Regions from separate parts of the Yersinia kristensenii genome, predicted to be linked through region 2. Evidence: predicted binding sites of a transcription regulator. Region 2 holds the regulator's gene; each other region holds the start of a gene.

Region 1 (8,245 bases), 1.7 Mb from region 2:
TTGGCATTACGCACCACATCCTGCAAAGAGATTGAGTCACTGGCCAGGTTCCAACTCTGTAATTTGTCGCTTTTTTGCACCAATTTGCTTTGGAAATCCAATAAATTAGGCAGTTTGTCAGTCAACAGACCGAAACGGTCGACCATAAAGACGCGCGCCCGCGCTTGTTCTTCACTCAGCCCTTCTGAAATCATTTGCGCGATAATTTGCTCGGCAATACCACAACCCGCAGAACCGGCCCCGAGGAAAGTGACAGTCTGGTCGCGCAACTGGCTACCTGCGGCATGACTGGCGGCAATCAGGCTGCCTAACGTGACCGCCGCTGTGCCCTGAATATCATCATTGAAACAGCACAGCTCATCACGGTAGCGGTTGAGCAGCGGGGTAGCATTATTCTGAGCAAAATCTTCAAACTGCAACAACACATTCGGCCAGCGGCGCTTTACAGCCTGAATGAATTTATCAACAAAGGCATAATATTCGTCGCCGGAAATACGTGGGTGACGCCAACCCATATACAGCGGGTCATTCAGGCGCTGCGGATTGTTAGTACCGACATCCAGTACCACTGGCAGAGTATAAGCCGGGCTGATACCTCCGCACGCGGTATACAGTGAGAGTTTCCCAATGGGAATACCCATGCCGCCGATGCCCTGATCGCCCAGACCCAGGATCCGTTCGCCGTCAGTGACCACGATGACTTTAACATTCTGCTTGGTGGCATTTTGCAGCATGTCGTCGATGTGTTCGCGATTCGGATAAGAGATAAATAACCCGCGTGCGCGCCGATAAATATCGGAAAAGTGTTCGCAAGCTTCGCCCACCGTGGGGGTATAAATAATAGGCATCATCTCACTGAGATGCGCTTCCAGCAGGCGGTAAAACAGAGTCTCATTGGTATCTTGAATATTACGCAGATAAATATGTTTATCGTCGTCGTTTTTGAAATCCTGATACTGGCGGTAAGCACGTTCAGCCTGTTCTTCAATGGTTTCAACCGCTTCGGGCAACAAACCGTGTAAATTGAAGTGGCTACGCTCATCATTGGTGAAGGCGCTGCCTTTATTCAGTAAAGGGAATTCTAATAGGATCGGGCCAGCGTAGGGGATGTACAGGGGGCGCTTACTTTCGTATTCAAGTTCCATGAGTTTTACTCTTATGACTTTGGGTAGAGACAGTAATTGTTACCCTCGATCCTAAAAGATAAGAGAAATATGTACAGCTTTTGTTACTTAAATATCTCGGTTACCGGCAAAAGTGCGAGTTAACTTGCAGATTCTACAGCTAATCAGCAACATGTGGTGTTTTATTGAGCAATACATCGCATTTACTTATTAGCTGTTTGTGTTATTACATCGCGGCAGACTGATTCACTGTCAGTTCAATCCGCTGACCAAACGAAATTTCCAACGTATTACCATCCGGATCAGCAAAATAGGCCCAATAACCCACAGGTTCGCCCGAATCATTGCCGTTTACGGTGCCTTCTTTGCCTTTTGTGCAGGTATGTCATAGCCGCAATGATGACAAAAGTGATCACTGTTGGTTACGGGAGCAAGTTAGCGAAAGTGCGGGGCAAGGTAATCATCGGGGCTAGCCAGTCAGGTAACCCCAGTTGCGGTGCAATTAGTTTAAAATGTCACGCGTTTGACATCAATACAACCAAGGGCGGCCAGTGTGGCTTGGGTTGCATCCCACTGAGTCAACATAGGCTGGCGGCCTTCGACCAGCACCGCACGGCGAACCGCGCCACAATCTTTGCCCGAAAGGTTGGCCAGAATTAATGCGGCTTGCAGTGGTGGTAAGCTTGGGTTGAACGCCGCATTTTCAGCATAACGGCCCGCATAAATGTTGCCATCGGCAGTTTCCAAGGCTACACCGCTGTGAGAAAGGCTGTAAGGTGCATGGCTGTGGTTGGCACCATCGAGTGCCGCCTGAGTCAAGGCATCAGTGTCAGCCACTTTATATTGGTGATTGACTGGGTCCATCAGCAGGGTGGTGATATCCAGATCTTTTGGGCCGAAAGAGTCAGGTAAATATTGCCCCAGTGTCGAAGCTGGGCGGCCCGGTAGATGAATGTGCAGACCGGTTCCGCTGTTCAGTTCATTCATAAACTGGCGGCAATGACCACATGGCGTGTAATTGACGGTAATAGAAACCAAACTGGCCTCATTACGCAGCCACGCATGGGTGACAGCACACTGTTCGGCATGAATGGTTTGTTGCAATGGGGTACCACTGAACTCCATATTGGCACCGAAGTAGAGATTACCGCTAGTCCCCCTGGCGATGGCCCCGACCTTAAAATGAGAGATAGGCGTTAGCGCACAAGCGGCAGCCAGTGGTAACAATTCAAATGCCAGCGCATTGTCATCTAACCCACTAATGCTCTTCACTGTCTCCACTTGCTCAGCTGTCAACATGGCAGGGAAATCGTTTGCGCTCAAGATAGGTTCAAGGGCGGATTGCAGTGAGGCGGGCAATGTAGCCCAAGCGTCATGAAAACGTGCTTGCATAGGGTTCTCTCCAATAGTTACGGGAAACTATTTTAGGCAGCTTAGGGCTTTCTTTGTGTGATGTGGATCTCGTTGTATATGAAATTTATGCAAGTAAAATCTCAAATGAGAGATGTATCTCAAAATTATACCGTAACCCTCAGCCAAATAAATGTAGCAGTACTGGAAACAAGAAGGGCGCTAACAGTGAGGTGATAATCCCGCAGATAACCAATGCGAGTGAGCTAAATGCGCCTTCCTGGAAATCTAACTCCGCGCAACGGGCAGTGCCAAGGGCGTGCGAAGCGGTTCCCATTGCCAAGCCGCGCGAGGCTTTGGTGGTGATTTTTAATAGATTCAATAAGCTGTGACCAAACACGGCCCCTAGAATGCCGACAAAAATAACACATACCGCACTGATGGCCGGTAAACCATGAATGGATTCGGCCACGGCCATGGCGATCGGCGTAGTGACGGATTTTGGCAAAACTGAGGCAGCAATTTCAGGTGTTGCCCCCATCCAGAGGGCAACAGCAGTACCACTGACCATGGCGGTAATACTGCCGATAAAACAGATGCTAATGATGGATTTCCAGCGCGCACGAATCTGATGCAACTGTTCATACAGTGGGAAAGCCAGTGCCACCACCGCGGGCTGCAACAGGTCATTCAGGATTTTGCTGCCAGCGAAATAGTTGGCATAGGGCATATGTGTTACTAACAACAATGGAATGATGACAACCATTGATATCAATAATGGGTTGAGCAGCGGCATTTTTAGCCAGCGGGCCAAACGACGGGCGCTGAAGAACACAATGAGAGTCAGTGGCAGTGACCACCATAAATTGCTGATCATTTGTCTTCCTCCGTGTGAGTCGGAGAACCTACCACCTTGCGCTCACGGTGGACATATTGTGAACTGTAGGCCACCACCAGCATCACAATCAGGGTACTGACAAAGCAGGAAACCACAATCGGGCCAAATTGCTGGGTCAGTTGATCATAATATTGCATGACGCCGACACCGATCGGCACAAACAGTAGCGCCATATAGCGAATCAGCAGGTGGCAGCCGGGTTTCACCCAGGTTGAAGGCAAAATCTGTGAGGCAAGCAGGGCAAACAGAATCAGCATGCCGATGATGCTACCGGGGATGGTGATGGGTAGCAGTAAGGCCACGGCCTTACCCGCCCATAAACACAGATAAATAATGACGAAAGCTCGCAGATACTGCCAGCAAAGTGAAGTCACATTGCGCATAAGAAGAGTCCTGAGTGACCGAATACATTCATCATACAATTAAGTTTAGCACTGTGCCAGTCATCACAGTATGAATAATATACCCATTACTTTTCAAATTGCAGGGGTGCTGGCTGCTGGCTCTTCTTGTCTTTTAGCCAGTTGGTAGCCGCGATAGAAGAATGCCAGCCCCAAAATAGCCGCCACAATTAGCATATAGAACATCATTTGTGGTGCCGTATACGCTAACAAAAAGCCGCAAAGTACCGGATTAGCTGCACCGCCTAACTGGCCGAGATTCTGTACTCCATAGTAACTGCCTTTAAGATTTGCTGGGGCAATAAAATCGATAAACAGGTATTCGACCGGGATAACAATAATCTCACCTAATGAGAAAATCGCCATTGCCAGCATCCACACTGGAATTGACTGCTGAGCCACCATAAATCCGAACAAACCAATAATAAAGAACAGTGTGCCGAGCATCAGCCAGCGCATTAAATTCTGTTGATTCATACGGCGACTTAATAGGTATTGTAAGGTAATGACAATGACGGCATTGACCGTCATCACTGCACCAATCACTTGATAAGCAAATTTGGCATCAGACACGGTAATCAGGTATTGAGATAAGTAGCCGGAGAACTGGCCAAAAACCACTGCACTGAGCATGCTCCCAATAGTGAAATAAATCAGCCGTTTATCATGGCGCAGAATACGGAATGTCTGGCGGAAATCTGGCACTGATTCGGTCTGTGTCTGTTCAGCGACCGACATATCAGCGCTGTTTATTCTGAATTTCAAAGTGATGGCCACCAATAACGCCAGTATCCCCGAAATGATAAAAGGAACTTGCGGCCCCATGCTGACCACCAAAACACCCAATGCCGGGCCGATCGCCCAGCCAACATTCACTAGGGTGTAGTTAGCCGAGAAAGCTTTAATGCGCTCATTAACCGGTAGCCAGTCAGCAAAACAGGCTTTAATAGCAATAGCGTAGACCGAGTAGGCCGAGTGCAACAGCGCCAGAATCAGGATAACCCACGCTGGGTGCTCAACCCACGGCAAGCTAAAAAAGGTCACTGAGAATAGGGTGACGGCTAGCAGAATCAACTGTTTTTTGTTGAATTTGTCCACCAGATAACCGCCGTACAAACTGGTGAAAATACCTAAGGTTAAACTCGCCCCAAGGACTAACCCAACCTTATCGGGAGCCAACTGAAAATGCTCGGCCAAATAGATGGTGATAAAGGGGAGTGTGACGGCTCGCCCAATGGTCAAGACCAATGAGGCAATCAGCAGATTAGTGACACGCGATGGAAATCCTTTCATGGAATCTTCTTACTTATCATTTTTTGGGATATGAACTGTTTCTATGCGGTTTTTTCAATCAAAAGAATGACTCGAACAGCATTACGACAGAGCGGCTCAGCCAATTACAGTAGACTATTGCAGGAACGAAAGAGAGGGGGGAGGCGGAAAAATTTTTGCAAATAGCCGATCGACCTAAATCGACCGGCCACTTATAGACTTACCCAAAGTCATTGGAGTGCAGGTAGGGGGTCAGCGAACACCCCTGCGGCTCCAAGGACAAAGGGATAATTAACCTAAATATTCGATGATAGATAAGCCACCATTATAATCGGTGCTGTAGATAATCCCTTGGGCATCAACAAACACATCACATGACTGAATAACTTGTGGGCGACTGGGCCGTTTATCCATCATTTTTTCCGGTGCCGCAGGCACTAAAGCCCCTGTTTCCTTGGGTTGATAGGGGTTGCTGATATCATAAGCACGAACCCCGGCATTCTGGTAGGTCGCAAAAATTAGCGTTGAGCTGATAAAACTACCCGGCCGATTTTCATGCAAATTATGTGGGCCAAAATGAGCGCCTTTTTTCACATAATCCTGCTCATCAGGTACCGGGAAAGTTGAGATACTGACCGGATTGATCGGCTCGCGAATGTCGAATAGCCAGATATGCTTCTCGCCATCTTCTTGGTTATCCAGCACCGCTTCATCTAGCACCACCAATAAATTGCGGTCGGGCAGGGGTAACGCGGTATGTGTACCACCGCCAAAAGGTGGGCTCCAGTTACGATGACTGATCAGCTTTGGCTCCGAGCGGTCGCTGACATCCAACAACGTCAGGCCACCATCGCGCCAACTGCCATATGCCGTGTCGCCGCTGATAATGGCATGATGCAATGCATAACGTTTACCATCCGGCCAAGTGGCTTGCTCACCCGCCGCAGTATGCATGCCGGGTAAAGCATACCGGCCAGCGACCTGCGGTTTTTGTGGGTCAGCCAAGTCAATGGTCAGGAAGATATAATCACTGTAGCCATCTAACAGCGCAGAAACATAAGCCCAGCGCCCGCCGACATACCAGATGCGGTGGATACCAATACCATCAAGTGGCAGGAAACTTATCTCGCGCGGCTTATCTGGCGTTGAAATATCAAAAACACGTAAACCGGCACTCCAACCGCGCCCTTCTTGCCGGGTACTGATCGTTTGGGCGACTGATTGGGTGTAATACACTTTCTCTTCGGCAAAACTGGCATCAGCAAAGAGATCGCGGGCATTAATCACCAGTAGCAGGTCATCATGGGCCTGTAAGTGTACATTCCAGGTATTGGGCGGTGCGGCGATAAAACCTGCGGGACGGGGGTTTTTTGCATCACGAACATCAATAATGGATACGCCCTGCGACACCATATGGCCGACATAGGCGTAACCACGATGCACCATCACCTGTACCCCATCGGGTTTACCGCCCTGATCGCTATGACCAATCAGCCGCATATTGCGGCTGTATTCAGGTGTCGGCAAGACTCCTTGCGCTGCCATCTATTTCACTCCAAATCGATTAACCACATTGATTTTACTGGTTGATTACTGACCGTTTTTAGCGGCAAGGGTCGCAAACCAAGGCGAGTTGAAATCATCTGACTGGCCCCAGCCAGGAATGATTTTACTCAAACCCGCGACGTTAACCGGGCCTGGCTGGCTTGCCAGCAGAGCTTGTGGAATAGAGGCTGCACGGAATTCATAGCTAGCGGGAGTTTCTTCACCGGCAATTTTCTTGGCAATCAGGCGCAAGTTAACCGCCCCAATCAGCTTAGGATCGACAGCAACACTGACTTTCCACGGGCTATTGGCTTCACGCATCAGTTGCAAATCCTGATTCGAGATATCAATGCTATACAATTTGATTTCGGTACGGCCATTTTCCTGCAAGGCTTTATAAGCGCCCTGAGTAAAGGCATCCCAAGTGCCCCAGATAGCGTCGATTTTACCTTTTGGGTATTTTGCCAAGACGGCACCCACTTTATTCGCGGTATCACCTTGAACATCAGATGAAACAGCACCAATAGATTCCAGTTCAATAATGCCCGGATTTTGTTTCAGTAATGTCTGATAAGCGGCCTGGCGACGTTCCATTGGTGGGAACCCGGCAACCCAGAGTTTAATAATATTCGCTTTCCCGTTGAAGTCTTTAACTAACTGGCCGAAAGATTCGTTGGTCAGGGAGGCGTCGTCTTGTTGAGTCACAGTTAAACCGGGGATATCGCCCTGAATGGCGGTATCAAATACAGACACCGCAATGCCGCTGGCGGCAATACGTTTAACCAGTTCAGTTGAATAAGGGTCACGGCCTTGGGAGAGGATAATCCCATCATATTTTTGGCTGATGGCTTGGTTAACAAAGTCCTGAAAACGCGCATCATCGCCATTACTTAAGAAAGTATCGACTTTGAAACCAAGCTTTTTGCCCTCTTTCAATACACCAGACAAGAACTGTGTTGTGTTGTCGTCAGAACCTAAATTACGGATCACCGCAATTTTAATCTGCCCTTTATGGTTAGCTATTGCATCTGGAATAGGGGCGACTGTGGCGGTGTCCGCAGCAAATACTGGCAGTGCCGTCAGTAGGCTCAGGGCCAGTAATGGGGAAGCAATTTTTTTCATCTGGAACTCCGTCATGGTGTTGATATGTTATGCAATGTGTACGTTGCTATCATTATTATGGCTATCTTTGTGTCTAGACGTCTATTTGTCTCTATGCAGCATCATAACCATAACGATTTAGATAAGGAATTAACTTTGTTATGAATTTTTGGATCGTCTTATGTCTTTTAGTTTGGGTAGCTTAAATAAACAGCGAGAGGCAGAGAGGAGGTGAGTATAATGAGAACAAATAATGGCAATAACCTTTTTATTTTAGTGGTTTTTTCTCAATCAAGTTTATAGTGTTATTTTCATTACAACGAATCTCAGGATTAATATTTTATTTCGCTGAATACACATGACTGGTATTCTAAATAGATCTGAGCCATAACAATAAAATAATAGATGTTAACTGTCATGAAATGAGTCATTTTTCATCATTTTAAGTTTAATGATTTTTAAAGGATTAAAGTCACTATGGGTAAAATTAGCAACCTATATAAATTCAGAAAGGATAGCGTTGAAATGGCGCAAATGAATTTAGATTATCTAAT
Region 2 (8,245 bases):
CGCCATACTGAAGCTGGCGACTGAGCCTAATCCCATTAACCAGGCTTTTGGGTTAAGGAACTGCAATAGCCACCCCTGATACAATCGCAGCGGTTTTGGCGGTACGACATTGGTTTCTAATTTTTCATAGGCCGAGGTGGCAATTTTCCATGCCAGCCACAACAAATAAAGACTGCCGAGAATTTTCAGAATTAAATGCAGGAAGGGGTAGATCAAAATCAGGCCGCCGACACCAAATGCCACCAGCAGCAGCATACTCTGCATGCCCAACATAATGCCTAACATCAACCAGATAGAGCGCATAAAACCGAAATTGGCCCCGGCTGAGGTTAATAACATATTATTCGGGCCGGGGGTAATAGCGGCAACCCAAAGAAAACCTACCATTGAAAGAAATAAACTCAGTTCCATGAGACGGGTGCCTCTCACCCAAAATGATGCGCGATATACCCATGAAGCTAACAGTGTGCTATTGATCACACAAGAGCAATGACATGATTTCCATTCACAATATGCATGAAATATTTCGCCCGCTGGCAGGAGCCAGTAACCCGCACCTGCAAACGCTGCTGCCCCGCCTGGTCAGGCGGCGGGTGCAACTGCAACCTTTTTGGCAACGGCTGGAATTGCCGGATGGGGATTTTATCGATCTAGCCTGGAGTGAAAACCCGGAACTGGCGCGCGATAAGCCCAGAGTGGTGCTATTCCACGGGCTGGAAGGGAATTTTTACAGCCCTTACGCCCATGGTTTACTGCGCGCCTGGCAAGACCGAGGATGGCTGGGTGTGGTGATGCATTTTCGCGGATGCAGTGGCGAGCCAAATCGTAAGTCACGCATTTATCACTCTGGTGAAACAGAAGATGCCCGCTTCTTTCTGCGCTGGTTGCGGGAAAGCTATGGACAGGTGCCCACCGCCGCGGTTGGCGTCTCTTTGGGGGGCAATATGTTGGCCCTCTATTTAGCTGAACAAGGGCAAGAGAGCTTATTAGAGGCAGCCGTGGTGGTTTCTGCACCACTGATGCTCGAACCTTGCGCCAATCGCATGGAGCAAGGTTTCTCGCGTGTCTATCAGCGCTATTTGTTGAATCAGCTCAAGTTAAATGCCACCCGCAAGCTGCTGCATTACCCCGGCAGCCTACCTTTGAATTTGGCTCAATTGAAAGGGCTGCGGCGAATCAAAGAGTTTGATGATGTCATAACGGCTAGAATACATGGCTTCAATGATGCGCTGGATTACTATCGGCGTTGCAGCGCCTTACCTAAGTTGTCGCAAATCACCACGCCGCTGCTGATCATTCATGCCAAAGATGACCCGTTCATGACCGCCGAGGTTATCCCCAACTTGCGCGAATTACCGGGCAATATTGATTATCAGTTAACTGAGCATGGCGGCCATGTTGGTTTTGTCGGCGGCTCATTAAAACACCCACAAATGTGGCTGGAACAACGTATTCCAGCCTGGCTTTCCCCCTATTTGGAGCAACCGTCATGATGATTCCCTGGCAGCAAGTTGATAGTGAAACGCTGGATAACCTGCTGGAAGCCTTCGTGCTACGTGAAGGCACGGATTACGGCGAGCATGAGCGGTCATTAGCACAAAAAGTCGAAGACGTGCGCCGCCAATTAGCGAGTGGTGAGGCGGTATTGGTCTGGTCAGAGTTACACGAGACTATCAATATTATGCCACGCGGTGCATTTCGGGCCGGAGCAGAAGAATTGCCATAACCCTCGCGGGATCACGACACTCATCGAGTAAAATCAGAGTGACAAGGCGGACACTTTGCCCTAAAAATAACCGCTAACGCTAAAAAACAGCCCATTTCAGCCTGTCCACTGAGGATCTAACCCCATGGAGTTACAGCTAATATGTCAACTAAACATCCGGTTATAGCCGTCACCGGCTCAAGTGGCGCAGGGACGACGACCAGCCTGGCGTTTCGCAAAATTTTTCAGCAATTGAATATTCGCGCGGCGCAAATTGAAGGCGACAGCTTCCACCGCTATACCCGACCAGAAATGGATACCGTCATCCGTAAGGCGCGGGATCAAGGCCGACATATCAGCTATTTTGGCCCAGAGGCCAATGACTTTGGTCAGTTAGAACAAAGTGTGGAGGAGTACGGCAAAAGCGGCACCGGGCGCTCACGTAAGTATTTGCACACTTATGATGAAGCCGTGCCTTATAACCAGATTCCGGGTACTTTTACCCCCTGGGAGCCACTGCCTGAACCCACCGATGTGTTGTTTTATGAAGGGTTACACGGCGGAGTTGTGACCGAACATCATGATGTGGCAAAACATGTCGATTTGCTGGTCGGCGTGGTGCCCATCGTCAACCTGGAGTGGATTCAAAAATTAGTCCGAGATACCGGTGAGCGCGGCCATTCCCGTGAAGCCGTGATGGATTCCGTGGTGCGCTCCATGGACGATTACATTAACTACATTACGCCGCAGTTCTCGCGCACCCACATTAACTTTCAGCGCGTGCCGACCGTCGATACCTCTAACCCGTTTGCCGCCAAAGCGATTCCATCACTGGACGAAAGTTTTGTCGTCATTCACTTCCGCGGTTTGGATCAGATTGATTTCCCCTACTTATTGGCAATGCTGCAAGGGTCTTTTATTTCCAATATCAATACATTGGTCGTCCCAGGCGGGAAGATGGGGCTGGCAATGGAGCTGATTATGGCACCGTTAGTGCAGCAATTGCTGGAAGGTAAAAAAATCGGTTAATCCTTCGTCCTTGAAGCCGCAGTAAAGCAATTACTGGAAAGAAAAAATAATTTGACGCTATCCCAACCCAAAGTCGTTGGGGCTGCAGGTAGGCGGCAAGCGAACTCATCCCGATGAGCTTACATAAGTAAGTGATTCGGGTGAGCGAGTGCAGCTAACAACCCTGCAGCTTCAAATACGAAGGGGTTAATTACGCGATGTCACGGATTTCAAAACTGTGGGTAATGGTCGCCGCTTTACCCAACATTAGCGAGACGGAGCAATATTTCTCTGCTGACAGCTCAACCGCGCGCTCCACAATTTTATCGGTCAAGCCCTTGCCGCTCACAATAAAATGCAGGTTAATTTGCGTAAACAGGCGCGGAGCCTCTTCCCGGCGCTGTGAAGTTAACGTCACTTCGCAATCGCGCACATCGTTACGGCCTTTTTGCAAAATAGAAACCACGTCAATGGCGCTACAGCCACCCGCTGACATTAACAACATTTCCATCGGGCTCGGCGCTTTATCTCCTGCATTCCCGTCCATTAAAACTTGATGACCTGAAGCAGACTCACCCAAAAATGTCAGCCCTTCAACCCACTTTACACGTGCCTGCATAACTCATGCTCCCGGTTAAATTTTCTCATTCAGACTACCCTTTCATTTACAAACTGGCAATGTAACCCGATGTTCATCATGCTGAAGCGATACAACACAAGACACTGGCCTCATCCTGTGCTACAAACAGAACCGAAAGTGTTGTTTCTTGAATTAAATAGAGTAGCTTCTCAATACTCAGTGAAGGGTTTCTACTCGGTACGCATCTTGGCTATACCTTTCGGCAGTTGAGCAAATTAATATGCTAAATGAAAGTGTATTTTATAAGCACGCCGTACAGGGAACTCTGAGCCCTGTTAAGTTAGGCAGCGATAACAACAGAGGATAACAGCGAATGGTTCTCGGCAAGCCACAAACAGACCCGACTCTCGAATGGTTCCTGTCTCATTGCCATATCCACAAATATCCATCGAAAAGTACGCTAATTCACCAAGGTGAAAAAGCCGAAACGCTTTACTACATCGTGAAAGGCTCCGTTGCGGTGCTGATCAAAGATGAAGAAGGTAAAGAGATGATTCTCTCCTATTTAAACCAGGGAGATTTCATCGGCGAGCTTGGATTATTTGAAGAAGGCCAAGAACGTAGTGCTTGGGTTAGGGCAAAAACTGCCTGTGAAGTGGCTGAAATTTCTTACAAAAAATTCCGTCAGCTGATTCAGGTCAATCCAGATATATTGATGCGCCTGTCTTCACAAATGGCGAATCGCTTACAGATAACCTCTGAGAAAGTGGGTAACCTCGCTTTCCTGGACGTGACTGGGCGTATTGCACAAACGCTGCTTAATCTGGCAAAACAACCGGATGCCATGACCCACCCAGATGGGATGCAGATAAAGATTACCCGCCAGGAAATTGGTCAAATAGTTGGCTGCTCCCGCGAAACTGTGGGGCGGATACTAAAAATGCTAGAAGATCAAAATCTGATCTCCGCGCATGGTAAAACGATTGTCGTTTACGGCACCCGTTAAAACCCTATAAACCGGTGCTGTTACCTCGGCACCGGTTTTCTTTTGTGTGATTAATAAATTTCTGGGGCCTATATGAATTGGCAACGGCTTATTTATCATCCTGAAGTGAATTATGCACTCCGCCAAACACTGGTTCTCTGCTTGCCGGCGGCATTGGGGTTCGCAATGGGTGAATTGCGGTTGGGGTTGATGTTCTCCCTGATACCCGCCTGTTGTAATATTGCTGCACTAGATACCCCTCATCAACATTTCTTCCGGCGGCTGATTGTCGGCGGGGCTCTCTTTACTTTCAGTAGTTTTCTGACTCAACAACTGCTGCTGTGGGATATTCCATTACCTGCGGTGATGCTTGGTTTGGCTTTAATGTTGGGTGTCAGTGGCGCTATCAGCCAGCTCAATGGCCGCCTGCTCCCCGCCGCACTTATCGCCGCTATTTTTAGCCTCAGCATGGTAGGTCGTGCGCCTATCTGGCAAGCGCCATTGATGTGTGCCGTGGGGACGCTCTGGTATGGTCTATTTACCTGGCTATGGTTCCGGTTATGTAAAGACCAGCCGATCCGTGAGCCATTGAGTCAGCTTTATCATTTGTTGGCCGATTATTGCGATGCTAAATACAGTTTGTTTGGCCAGCATGTTGAGCTAGAAAAGGCCATGCCGCCGTTGCTTGACCGGCAACAAGGTATAATGGACAAAATTAATCAGCTTTATCAGCAATTTAACCTGATAGACAATGCCACGAAAAAAGAGCGAAAACGGCTATTGAACTTGTTTCAAATGGCGCTTGATTTGCAAGAACACATCACTGCGGCAGTGAGTCAGTCAGAAAAAACGCAAGAGTTAATTGATCAAAGCCCGATAGAAACAGTTCTTAAGCGCAATATGCAGGTTATCTCGACGCAAATGCGCACCATTGCCGATGATATTCTCTATCATCACCGCGCAAAAACGCATTTCAGTGCGGGTGATGCGCTGGTCGAGCTGGAAGAGGTTGCCCAGCAGCACCCGGATAACCCCGTGGCGCAATTCTTCTATTACCATATCAGCCATGTTACCCAAATCCTGAGCGACCAACGCCCGCAGTATGATCGCGCCTTGATGTCCAACCAACCCTCTCAGCCATTTTGGCCAGCACTCGTCAGTTATTTATCGTTTAAATCCAGTGCATTGCGGGATGCTGCTCGCCTTGGTGTCACTTTGGCCGCGGGCAGTTACATCGGTAATTTGATCCATCTGCCTAAACCTTATTGGATTTTGCTTACCGTGATGCTGGTAACGCAAAATGGCTATAACGCCACTAAAATTCGGATCCATCACCGCGCCCTTGGCACCCTGATTGGGCTATTACTCGCGGCAGCTTTGCTGCATTTTCAAATGCCAGAAGGCACCACGTTAAGCATCATGTTGCTCATCACCCTGGTGGCCTATCTGGTTCAACGCAAAAACTATGGCTGGTCGGTCATTTTTAGAACCATCACTACGGTTTATATCTTGCAGTTATTGACCGGCGAAGGTGCGGACTTTTTAATCCCGCGGTTGCTCGATACCTTAATCGGCTGCGCCTTAGCCTTCGCCAGCACATTGTGGCTATGGCCACAGTGGCAAAGCGGTTTACTGCGTAAAAATGCGCATCAAACACTGGAGAATTATCAGAAAATCCTGCGCATCCTGCTGAAACCTCATCCGAATATCGAGCAACTGGCGTTTGAGCGCATCCAGGTGAACAAAGCCAGTAATGCCGTCCTCAATTCACTGAAACAAGCTATGCAGGAGCCGGGATTCAACTCAAAATATCTGGCGGACATGCGTCTGTGGGCTACCCATAGCGAACTTATTGTCGGGAATATCAATGAGATGACCATCCTGACGCGGGCTTATCCATTAGCAGAGTCGCCAGCAGAATCGGATAAACACCACATTCAACTGACGGTTAAGTTAGCGGAAGAATATTTACAGCTCTGTGAAATGGCGATTCAACAATGTCAGCAACGGCTGGAATCAGATAACAGTGAGGGGAATAACGATTTTGTTCAAATGCCAGATAGAGAGACTGATACGCAAATCTCTGAGCTTGAACGTAATTTACGGCGTATCTTGGCGCATTTGAGTGTAATGCATACCGTTTCATCCCTGGCATGGCAGCAACAGCCACACCACGGTATTTGGCGCAGCCGGAAATTGCGGGATACGGCGTCGTAAAAAAGAGAGGCAAAAAGCCTCTCCACAGGCCGTTGACAAAAATGCAGTTTACCCTTTGACCAGGCTGGCAACCGCCCTTTCTAAACGCGCCATACCTTGCTGGATATCTTCTGGCTCAATCACCAGCGAAGGCGCTAACCGCAAGACATCTGGGCCGGCATTGAGGATCATCACCCCGTTCGCTGCCGCCGCCGTCAGGAACTCCCGCGCACGACCATGATAGTGCGGTGCTAATTCAGCCCCAATCAATAGCCCCATGCCACGAATATCATCAAACACCTGATACTTATTGTTAATCTCTTGCAAAGCCTGCACAAACAGGCCGTGGCGCTGTTCAATGCCATCAAGCACCTCAGGGGTATTAATCACATCCAACGCAGCCTCTGCGACCGCACAGGCCAGTGGATTCCCCCCATAGGTGGTGCCGTGGGTTCCTACCGCCATCACCGAAGCAATTTCCTCTGTCGTCAGCATCGCGCTAACTGGGAACCCGCCGCCTAACGCTTTGGCCGTGGTGAGAATATCTGGCGTCACGCCGTAGTGCATATAGGTAAACAGCTTGCCACTGCGCCCCATACCGCTTTGCACTTCATCAAACACCAGCAGCGCTTTATGTTGGTCACACAGCGCCCGCACACCTTGCAGAAACTCTGGTGTCGCGGAAGTAATGCCCCCTTCCCCTTGAATAGGCTCCAGCACCACGGCACAAGTGTGGTCGTCCATGACCGCCTTCACCGCAGCCAGGTCATTAAACGGCACATGGATAATATCAGCCGGTTTCGGACCAAAACCGTCGGAGTACTTGGGTTGCCCGCCGACCGATACAGTAAACAGCGTGCGGCCATGGAATGCATTATGGAAAGCAATGATTTTAGTTTTATACGGGCTGTGGCGTTCAATGGCGTAATGACGGGCTAACTTAAATGCCGCCTCATTTGCCTCGCCACCTGAGTTGGCAAAAAACACGCGGTCAGCAAAGGTCGCCGCAATCAATTTTTGAGCCAAACGCAGGGCGGGTTCATTGGTGAATACATTACTGGTATGCCATAACATTTCACCTTGCTGATGCAATGCCGCCACCAGCGCCGGATGGCAATGACCGAGTGCCGTAACCGCAATTCCACCTGCAAAATCAATGTATTCCGTGCCTTGTTGATCCCACACGCGGCTCCCTTTCCCTTTTACCGGAATAAACTGCGCTGGTGCATAAACAGGCAAAATAACCTGATCGAATGTACTGCGAGTCACTGCTAATTTATCTGCCATTACACTGTCCACCCTGGTAAAACATTGAGCCGCCAATTATTGACGAGTGAAAATATAATCACAAAATATGCATAAAAAATCACAATCAAGCAAACAAAAAATTAACCAATAGGAAAAATGCAATTCAATCGCTTAATTTTTAAGGAAATTATCCAATAATTGATGGCCTTGTTCGCTGAGGATACTTTCCGGATGGAACTGCACCCCCTCCAGTGGCAAAGTGCGATGGCGGATACCCATAATCTCATCCATCACCCCCTCTTGTTCTGTCCATGCCGTCAGCTCAAAACAATCAGGTAGGGAGTCAGCGGCAATCACTAAAGAGTGGTAACGGGTCACGGTAAGCGGCTGATTAAGCTGACGAAAGACACCCTGACCATTATGGCGAATTGCCGTGGTTTTGCCGTGCATCACTTGTCGCGCCCGCACGATCTGCGCGCCAAACGCCTGCCCAAGAGCCTGATGGCCCAAACAAACACCCAGT
Region 3 (8,245 bases), 3.0 Mb from region 2:
AAACTCACCCAGCATATGGGCTGATTTATCATCATCTGACCAACCCGGCACCACCACATAACGGATCCAGGTTTTCTGATTACGTTTTGCCAAATAGCGGGCAAATTCCAACGTTCGGTGATTGGACACCCCAACCAGATTTTGATGCACGCTGTCATCCATCTGTTTTAAATCCAGCATGACTAAATCTGTGGCGTCTAATAGTTCATCAATCACCGGATCATAGCGGCGTACAAAACCATTAGTGTCCAGGCAGGTATGAATACCTTCTTCATGACAAGCACGGAACCAATCACGAACAAATTCTGCTTGCAAGATAGCTTCGCCACCGGAGGCAGTCACACCACCACCAGAAGCATTCATAAAGTGACGATAAGTAACGGCTTCTTTGACCAATTCTTCCACAGTAACTTCTTTACCGCCGTGGGTATCCCAGGTATCACGGTTATGGCAATACAGGCAGCGCATTAAGCAGCCCTGGAAGAACACGATAAATCGAATACCCGGGCCGTCAACGGTGCCACAGGATTCGAATGAGTGAATGCGGCCAAGTACGGACATTGCAGGTTACTCCAATACTGGATAAATAAAGGCCCCACTAAGGTGGAGCCTTTTAGTTTAATCTATTTTAGTTAGAACTTATATTGACTGAGTGAATGTACGTGTAATCACATCCTGCTGCTGTTCTTTAGTCAGCGCATTGAAACGAACAGCGTAACCAGATACACGGATAGTCAACTGCGGATATTTTTCCGGGTTTTCCATCGCGTCTAACAGCATTTCACGGTTCATTACGTTCACGTTCAAGTGTTGACCACCTTCGATGGACGCTTCGTGATGGAAGTAGCCATCCATCAGACCTGCCAGGTTAGCTTTACGAACTTCGTCATCTTTACCCAGTGCATTTGGCACGATAGAGAAGGTGTAAGAAATACCATCTTTCGCGTAAGCAAACGGCAGTTTAGCAACAGAAGTCAGAGAGGCAACAGCACCTTTCTGGTCACGGCCGTGCATTGGGTTAGCACCTGGACCGAATGGAGCACCAGCGCGGCGGCCATCTGGGGTGTTACCGGTTTTCTTACCATAAACCACGTTAGAGGTGATGGTCAGTACAGACTGAGTGGCTACTGCACCACGGTAAGTACGCAGCTTCTGAATTTTCTTCATGAAGCGCTCAACCAGGTCACAGGCGATGTCATCAACACGTGAGTCGTTGTTACCAAACTGTGGATATTCGCCTTCGATGTTGAAGTCGATAGCCAGGCCATCAGCATCACGAATGGTGCTTACTTTGGCATATTTGATAGCAGACAGGGAGTCAGCAGCAACAGACAGACCTGCGATACCACACGCCATAGTACGGTAAACATCACGGTCATGCAGTGCCATCAGCGCAGCTTCATAGCTGTATTTGTCATGCATGTAGTGAATGATGTTCAGCGAGGTAACGTATTGTTTAGCCAGCCAATCCATAAAGTGATCCATGCGATCCATGACTTTGTCATAGTCCAGCACTTCATCCATCATTGGCGCTTCTTTCGGGCCAACCTGGATCTTCATTTTTTCATCAACGCCGCCATTGATTGCGTACAACATGGTTTTCGCCAAGTTGGCACGGGCGCCGAAGAACTGCATTTGTTTACCGACAATCATTGGGCTAACACAACAAGCGATAGCATAGTCATCGTTGTTGAAGTCAGGGCGCATCAGGTCATCGTTTTCATACTGTACAGATGAAGTATCGATAGACACTTTAGCTGCATATTTTTTGAAGTTCAGTGGTAGCTTTTCAGACCACAGAATGGTCATGTTCGGCTCTGGAGACGGCCCCATGGTGTACAGGGTATTCAAGAAGCGGAAGCTGGTTTTGGTCACCAGAGTACGGCCATCAACGCCCATACCGGCCAGTGATTCAGTAGCCCAGATTGGGTCACCAGAGAACAGTTCATCATACTCAGGGGTACGCAGGAAGCGAACCATACGCAGTTTCATGACCAAATGGTCAATCAGTTCCTGCGCTTCGATTTCGGTCAGTTTACCTTCTTTCATGTCACGTTCGATGTAAACGTCAAGGAAAGTCGATACACGGCCGAAGGACATTGCTGCACCGTTCTGAGATTTCACCGCAGCCAGGTAGCCGAAGTAAGTCCACTGTACTGCTTCTTTAGCGTTAGTCGCTGGACCTGAGATATCGCAACCATATTTGGCTGCCATTTCTTTGATTTGACCCAGAGCACGATGCTGTTCAGCAATTTCTTCGCGCAGCTGGATAGTCATTTCCAGGTCTTTACCGTTTTCCAGGTCATCCTGCAGAGAGTTGAACTGAGCCAGTTTGTCTTTCATCAGGAAGTCGATACCGTAAACGGCTACGCGACGATAGTCACCGATGATACGACCGCGACCATAAGCATCTGGCAAACCAGTCAGCACACCAGATTTACGGCAGTTCAGGATGTCTTTGGTATAAACGTCAAACACACCTTGGTTGTGTGTCTTGCGGAAATCGGTGAAGACTTTTTTCAGTTGTGGGTCAAGCTCACGACCATAAACTTTGCAAGAGCCTTCGACCATTTTGATGCCGCCGAATGGGATCAGCGCACGTTTCAATGGTTTTTCAGTCTGCAAACCAACGATGGTTTCCAGATCTTTATCAATATAACCAGCATCATGGGAAGTGATGGTTGCGACTACGTCGGTATCGAAATCAACTGGCGCATGAGTGCGGTTTTCCAGTTTGATACCTTCCATAACCTTCGCCCACAACTTGTCAGTCGCTTCGGTAGAGCCGGCAAGGAAAGATTCATCGCCTTCATAAGGCGTGTAGTTTTTCTGGATGAAGTCACGAACGTTGACTTCGTTCTGCCAATCACCTTGGGTAAAACCTTGCCATGCTTTGGCTAATTTTTCATTAAGTTCGGTCATAATGCATCTACCTTTTAATGTGAATTTCTTCGAAACTTTGTGCGGCCACACTTAGTGTTGCTGGTCACCGCGCAGATAAATTATCCAGTAAGTCAACCCTACCAATAATCCGCCACCAATGATGTTGCCGATAGTGACCGGGATCAGGTTATCAATAATAAAGTTGCTTACGGTTAAGTGAGCAAATTGCTCTGGTGCCGCTCCTACGGATTGCCAAAACTCAGGCGATGCGAAGTTCTTAATCACAATACCCATAGGGATCATAAACATATTTGCAATACTATGCTCAAAGCCGCTGGCAACAAACATCCCCACCGGTAAAATCATCGCAAACATTTTGTCCATTATGGTGCGGCCAGAGTAACTCATCCAAACCGCCAGGCAGACCATCAAGTTAGCCAGAATACCCAAACAGACTGCTTCAACAAAAGTATGGTGCAATTTATGGTCGGCTGTTTGTAAAACATTCAAACCCCATTGACCATTTGCCACCGTATATTGCCCCGCAAACCAAATCAGGCACACGAAAAACAGCGCGCCGCACAGGTTCCCGATATAGACATTAACCCAGTTGCATCCCAGTTGGCGCCAGGTAATACGACCACTGGCTTTGGCTACGGTTGTGAGTACGGTAGAAGTGAAAAGATCACCACCACATACCACCACTAACATTAGCCCCAGGGAGAAACAAATACCACCCACCAACTTGGCAAAGCCGAAAGGCACGCCTGCGGTACCGGTAGTCGCTGTAATATAAAAAACAAACGCAATTGAAATAAACACACCAGCAGTAATCGCTAAATAAAAAGTTTTTAGCGGATGCTTGGTGGCTTTATAGACACCGGCATCTTCGGCTACTTTAGCCATTGCCGCAGGTAATAATGCATCGAAGGGGTTGTCAGCTTTCACACTAACTCTCTCTTAAGGGTTAATAAAGCACAACGAGATACTAGCAAAGCAGTATAGCGTGAAAATTGATATGGATCATATTGCGAGAGTTTAGTTCACTTTAAAACACTACAAAATGTGTGCTTAATGTAGTTAACTTTTTGATTTTTAAAATAAAAAAATATTTTAAGATTTACAAATATTTTTGATTGCACTGTTTTAAAGCCGTTGAGAACGTTAAATAAAAACAGTTTTTGTGCTATTTTTATTTACCACCGTCATTAAAAATTAACTATTTATTCACCTATTTATCTGTTTTATCTAATTGGCAAATAATGTTTGTTTAAAGGTGCTGTTTTTTACCCCAAGCGGCGTCAGAAAATAACGTTTTTTTATGACAAAAACAATTGTTGGTTGGTGTCATTGGTATTTATTTGGGTTGGGAATAATTGCAGAAATTAATAGCCGGAAAATTTGCGATAAAAAAGCGGCGAAATGCCGCTTGAGGTTAATGACAAAGTTGCTGGTAGTTCAGTGAGTGAAGGGTTTACCGCTCCTAGGGGCACTCCGGCGACTTACGTCGCTGCGACCCCAACGGCACGATTCCCCTTCAATTGGCTTTGTCAGCTCCGACAGATAATTAACTGAAATCTATAGGGCCAAGGAGTTACTCGCTTTTTGCCCAATAACGGCGTTTCGCCGCCTGCAATTTAGCGTAAGCACCCAGCAGCGCTTGGTGTGCTGGCAGGGCTTTGAGATCTTCATCGACACTGAACAGGCCATTAAAGCGCTCTTCACCGGCGATCGCCGCGGATGCAGCCTCTACAGCTTCCTGACCATACATTTTCACAAAAGCGCCATAATACTGAGCCGCATCACGCTCTGGTTCTTGGGTCAGCAACAGCAGAGTTTGCAGGCAACGGTAATAATTCGCCTGTTTAGCGGTGAAGACAGAAGAGTTGAAATCTTGTGTCCACTCGACCCAAATCAGCGCTTGCTCTAAATCACCGCCCGCCAAGGCCAGCATAGATTTCAACTCACCCACCCGCAGTGTGTACCAGCCGTTATCTTTACCGGAGGCAATACCCAACAACTCACGGACTCGGGCGAAATCATCCAAACCCTCATCATCCAAAGTCTGAATGAGTTCCAGATATTGTGCTGGTTGCCAATCAGTGTCCGGCAAGGCCAGTAAAGTGCTACGCAGATGTACACCCATGGTGTTGTTTGCCATCAACAAATCTTCGGCAGGGTAGATATCTGACCAGCCTGGCACCAGAATGCGGCAGGCATAGACACTTAAATGTTCATAATCAGCGATATACACTTCAGCATCTTCTTGCTTGAAGATAGCCATCAAGGTGGCGAACTCTTCTTCAGTGGTGCCTTTAAAGCTCCAATCCACGAAAGGATAATCAGCTTGTTGTTTAAACATATCCCAACTGATTAAGCCGCTTGAATCGATAAAGTGTGTTTCCAGATTGGTATGCTCAGCGACTTCTTCATCATCAAAGGTTGGCGCGGTAAACACATCCAAGTCTTTGAGGCTACGACCTTGTAATAACTCAGTCACTGTACGCTCAAGGGCCACACCGAAATCCGGGTGCGCACCAAATGAAGCAAAGCAAGTCCCGTTGGATGGGTTAAACAGCACCACACAAATGACCGGATAAGCGCCGCCTAAAGAGGCATCGTAAGACAGGATCGGGAAACCTTCCTCCTCCAGTTTGGCGATAGCTTCTACCACACCCGGATAGCGGTTTAACACCTCGGCCGGGATTTCTGGCAAGCTGATAGATTCGGCGATAATACGATTTTTCACTGAACGTTCAAACACTTCAGACAATGCTTGCACACGGGCTTCATTGGCGGTATTGCCCGCAGACATGCCGTTTGAAACATACAGATTGCCGATAATATTCATTGGAATATAGACGGTTTCTAAATCTGACTGGCGGATGAATGGCAGAGAGCAGATACCGCGCGCCGCATTACCTGACTGCAAATCCACCAGGTCACTACTCACCAGCTCATTTTCTGGATCGTAAAACGTCAACAGGCGCTCATCCAGAATACCTTCCGGCAACAAGTCATCTTCAGGGATGGGGAACCATTTTTCATTCGGATAATGAACAAAGTCACCTTCCGCAATGCCTTTGCCCAGATAGAAGTCCGCAAAGAAATAGTTAGTAGATAAACGTTCGAAATATTCACCCAAGGCCGAAGCCAATGCGGCTTTCTTGCTAGCGCCTTTGCCATTAGTAAAGCACAGCGGACAGTCACGATCGCGGATATGTACCGACCAAACGTGAGGAACCGGATTCAGCCAAGAGGCTTCTTCAATATTAAAACCGAGGTCGCTCAGTTTTTGCTGAAAGCGGGAGATGGAGTCTTCCAGCGCGGCGTCTTTGCCGGGAATAAAAGTTTGGGTCATTGTCTTCACTTTTTGGCGGTACTAAAAACGCGCAATCATACGGGGTTTTAGTTAATAGCTCCATGTATTCCGAAAGCGCAGTAAATGTCACAGTTTTGATATGGATATTCCGGATAATTCGCTAGCTCATAAATGATGGAGTCATAATATGAAGTCTATAAAGCTAACTGTCTTAGCCGGAATCTTAGCAGGGATTAGTGGTTCTGCCTTTGCTCTACCGAATATCACCTTGTTGGCGACTGGGGGAACTATCGCCGGTGGCGGTGACTCAGCGACTAAATCAAACTATACCGCCGGAAAACTGGGCGTGGATGCCTTGGTCAACGCCGTGCCGGAAATGAAAAAACTCGCCAATATTCAAGGTGAGCAAGTGGTGAATATCGGTTCTCAGGATATGAATGATGAGGTTTGGTTGACGTTGGCAAAAAAAATTAATGCCGATTGCGCTAAAACCGACGGATTCGTGATTACTCATGGGACGGATACTTTGGAAGAAACCGCCTATTTTCTCGATTTAACCGTCAATTGTGATAAGCCGGTCGTGATAGTGGGGGCAATGCGTCCAGCGACAGCCCTGGGCGCAGATGGTCCGTTGAATCTCTACAATGCCGTCGTGGTGGCCAGTGATGCCAACTCCGCCAAACGCGGTGTCCTGGTCGCCATGAATGATCAGGTTTTGACGGGCCGTGATGTGATGAAAACCAATACCACCTCGGTGCAAACCTTCCAGTCACCTAATACTGGCCCACTGGGCTATATCTATGATGGTAAAGTGAATTATCTGCATCAGCCCGCACCAAGGCAACCAGCTTTTGATATCAGTAAGCTGAATGAGTTACCCAAAGTGGGCATTATTTATAACTATGCTAATGCCTCTGATTTGCCAGCTAAGGCTTTGATTGCTGATGGTTATCAAGGAATTGTCAGTGCCGGTGTGGGCAACGGCAACCTTTACCATACTGTGTTCGATACATTGGCAACCGCCGCCCATAATGGCGTTGCCGTGGTGCGCTCATCCCGTGTACCCACGGGCTCGACCACTGAAGATGCTGAAGTGGATGATACAAAATATGGGTTTGTTGCCTCTGGCTCACTTAATCCACAAAAGGCGCGGGTATTGTTGCAATTGGCCTTAACCCAAACACAAAAACCACAAGAAATTCAAAAGTTGTTCCACAGGTATTGATCTAGCCAAACTCTGCGGGGGCTTCGGCCTCCGTATCTTTTATTACCTGTAATCTGAATCTGAAATAAAAATGCAAATACCTTCAACCAGCTACCTTTAATAGGTAGCGTGACACGTGTTGACCTTTTTTAGACGGTAGGATAACAAGAAATGAAAACTTTTGATTTCAACCGGATGGCACTGGATAAATTCCCGATTGAATTTTTAGCAGAAGTGGGATTTCGGTGTTTATTGACCTTTGTGTTGGTTTTTTTATTTCTTAAGCTGAGTGGCCGCCGTGGTGTACGGCAAATGTCGTTATTTGAAGTGGTTATTATTCTGACTCTCGGTTCAGCCGCCGGTGATGTCACTTTTTATGAAGATGTGCCAATACTGCCGGTGGTTATGGTCTTCATCAGCATTATGCTTTTGTATCGACTGGCCACTTTCCTCATGTCGCGCAGCGAAAAAATCCAACAATGGATGGAAGGGGATCCACTCATTATTATCAGCGATGGAGTCTTTGTTTGGAAAACCTTGCAGCAGGAAAATATTACACACGATGAATTTTTTATGGAGTTGCGCCAACAAGGTGTAGAGCATCTCGGTCAGGTGCGGCTAGCTATTCTGGAGGTTAATGGGGCTATCAGTGTCTTTTTCTTCAGTACCGACAAGGTTAAGCCCGGCCTGCCTGTACTGCCAAAAAACTGCATTAAACCATTAATTAAGATAGAGAAAACGGGGGGGTACGCTTGTAACCAATGTGGCCTGATGATGACTTTATCTGGTGGTTCACATGCTACTTGCCAATGTTGCGGTCACCACCACTGGGTCGA

What was found. The regulator CRP, encoded in region 2, controls carbon source genes, mostly activating them, when cyclic AMP is high. The targets are predictions, from matches to a motif close to ATGTGANNNNNNTCACAT.
Region 1: cdd (cytidine deaminase) is a predicted target of CRP. The motif match lies at 2,572-2,589, and genes of this name have one in related genera.
Region 3: focA (formate transporter FocA) is a predicted target of CRP. The motif match lies at 3,895-3,912, and genes of this name have one in related genera.

Annotation. Positions count from the first base shown of each region.
Region 1 covers NZ_UHIY01000001.1:2,915,479-2,923,723, forward strand. Annotated here, with positions in the region: gene DX162_RS13305 (NAD-dependent malic enzyme) at 1-1,145, opposite strand, end outside; partial or broken gene DX162_RS13310 (VOC family protein) at 1,351-1,461, opposite strand; gene cdd (cytidine deaminase) at 1,632-2,516, opposite strand; gene DX162_RS13320 (CidB/LrgB family autolysis modulator) at 2,656-3,351, opposite strand; gene DX162_RS13325 (CidA/LrgA family protein) at 3,348-3,755, opposite strand; gene DX162_RS13330 (MFS transporter) at 3,849-5,066, opposite strand; gene DX162_RS13335 (LVIVD repeat-containing protein) at 5,337-6,590, opposite strand; gene DX162_RS13340 (sugar ABC transporter substrate-binding protein) at 6,636-7,712, opposite strand; gene DX162_RS13345 (hypothetical protein) at 8,169-8,245, shown strand, end outside.
Region 2 covers NZ_UHIY01000001.1:1,188,030-1,196,274, forward strand. Annotated here, with positions in the region: gene DX162_RS05640 (LysE family translocator) at 1-411, opposite strand, end outside; gene DX162_RS05645 (hydrolase) at 513-1,493, shown strand; gene DX162_RS05650 (YheU family protein) at 1,490-1,726, shown strand; gene DX162_RS05655 (phosphoribulokinase) at 1,868-2,734, shown strand; gene DX162_RS05660 (OsmC family protein) at 2,925-3,332, opposite strand; gene crp (cAMP-activated global transcriptional regulator CRP) at 3,667-4,299, shown strand; gene DX162_RS05670 (YccS/YhfK family putative transporter) at 4,372-6,495, shown strand; gene argD (bifunctional acetylornithine/succinyldiaminopimelate transaminase) at 6,544-7,761, opposite strand; gene DX162_RS05680 (aminodeoxychorismate synthase component II) at 7,894-8,245, opposite strand, start outside.
Region 3 covers NZ_UHIY01000001.1:4,205,508-4,213,752, reverse strand. Annotated here, with positions in the region: gene pflA (pyruvate formate lyase 1-activating protein) at 1-561, opposite strand, end outside; gene pflB (formate C-acetyltransferase) at 640-2,922, opposite strand; gene focA (formate transporter FocA) at 2,974-3,831, opposite strand; gene ycaO (30S ribosomal protein S12 methylthiotransferase accessory factor YcaO) at 4,478-6,244, opposite strand; gene ansB (L-asparaginase 2) at 6,393-7,430, shown strand; gene DX162_RS19525 (DUF421 domain-containing protein) at 7,581-8,245, shown strand, end outside.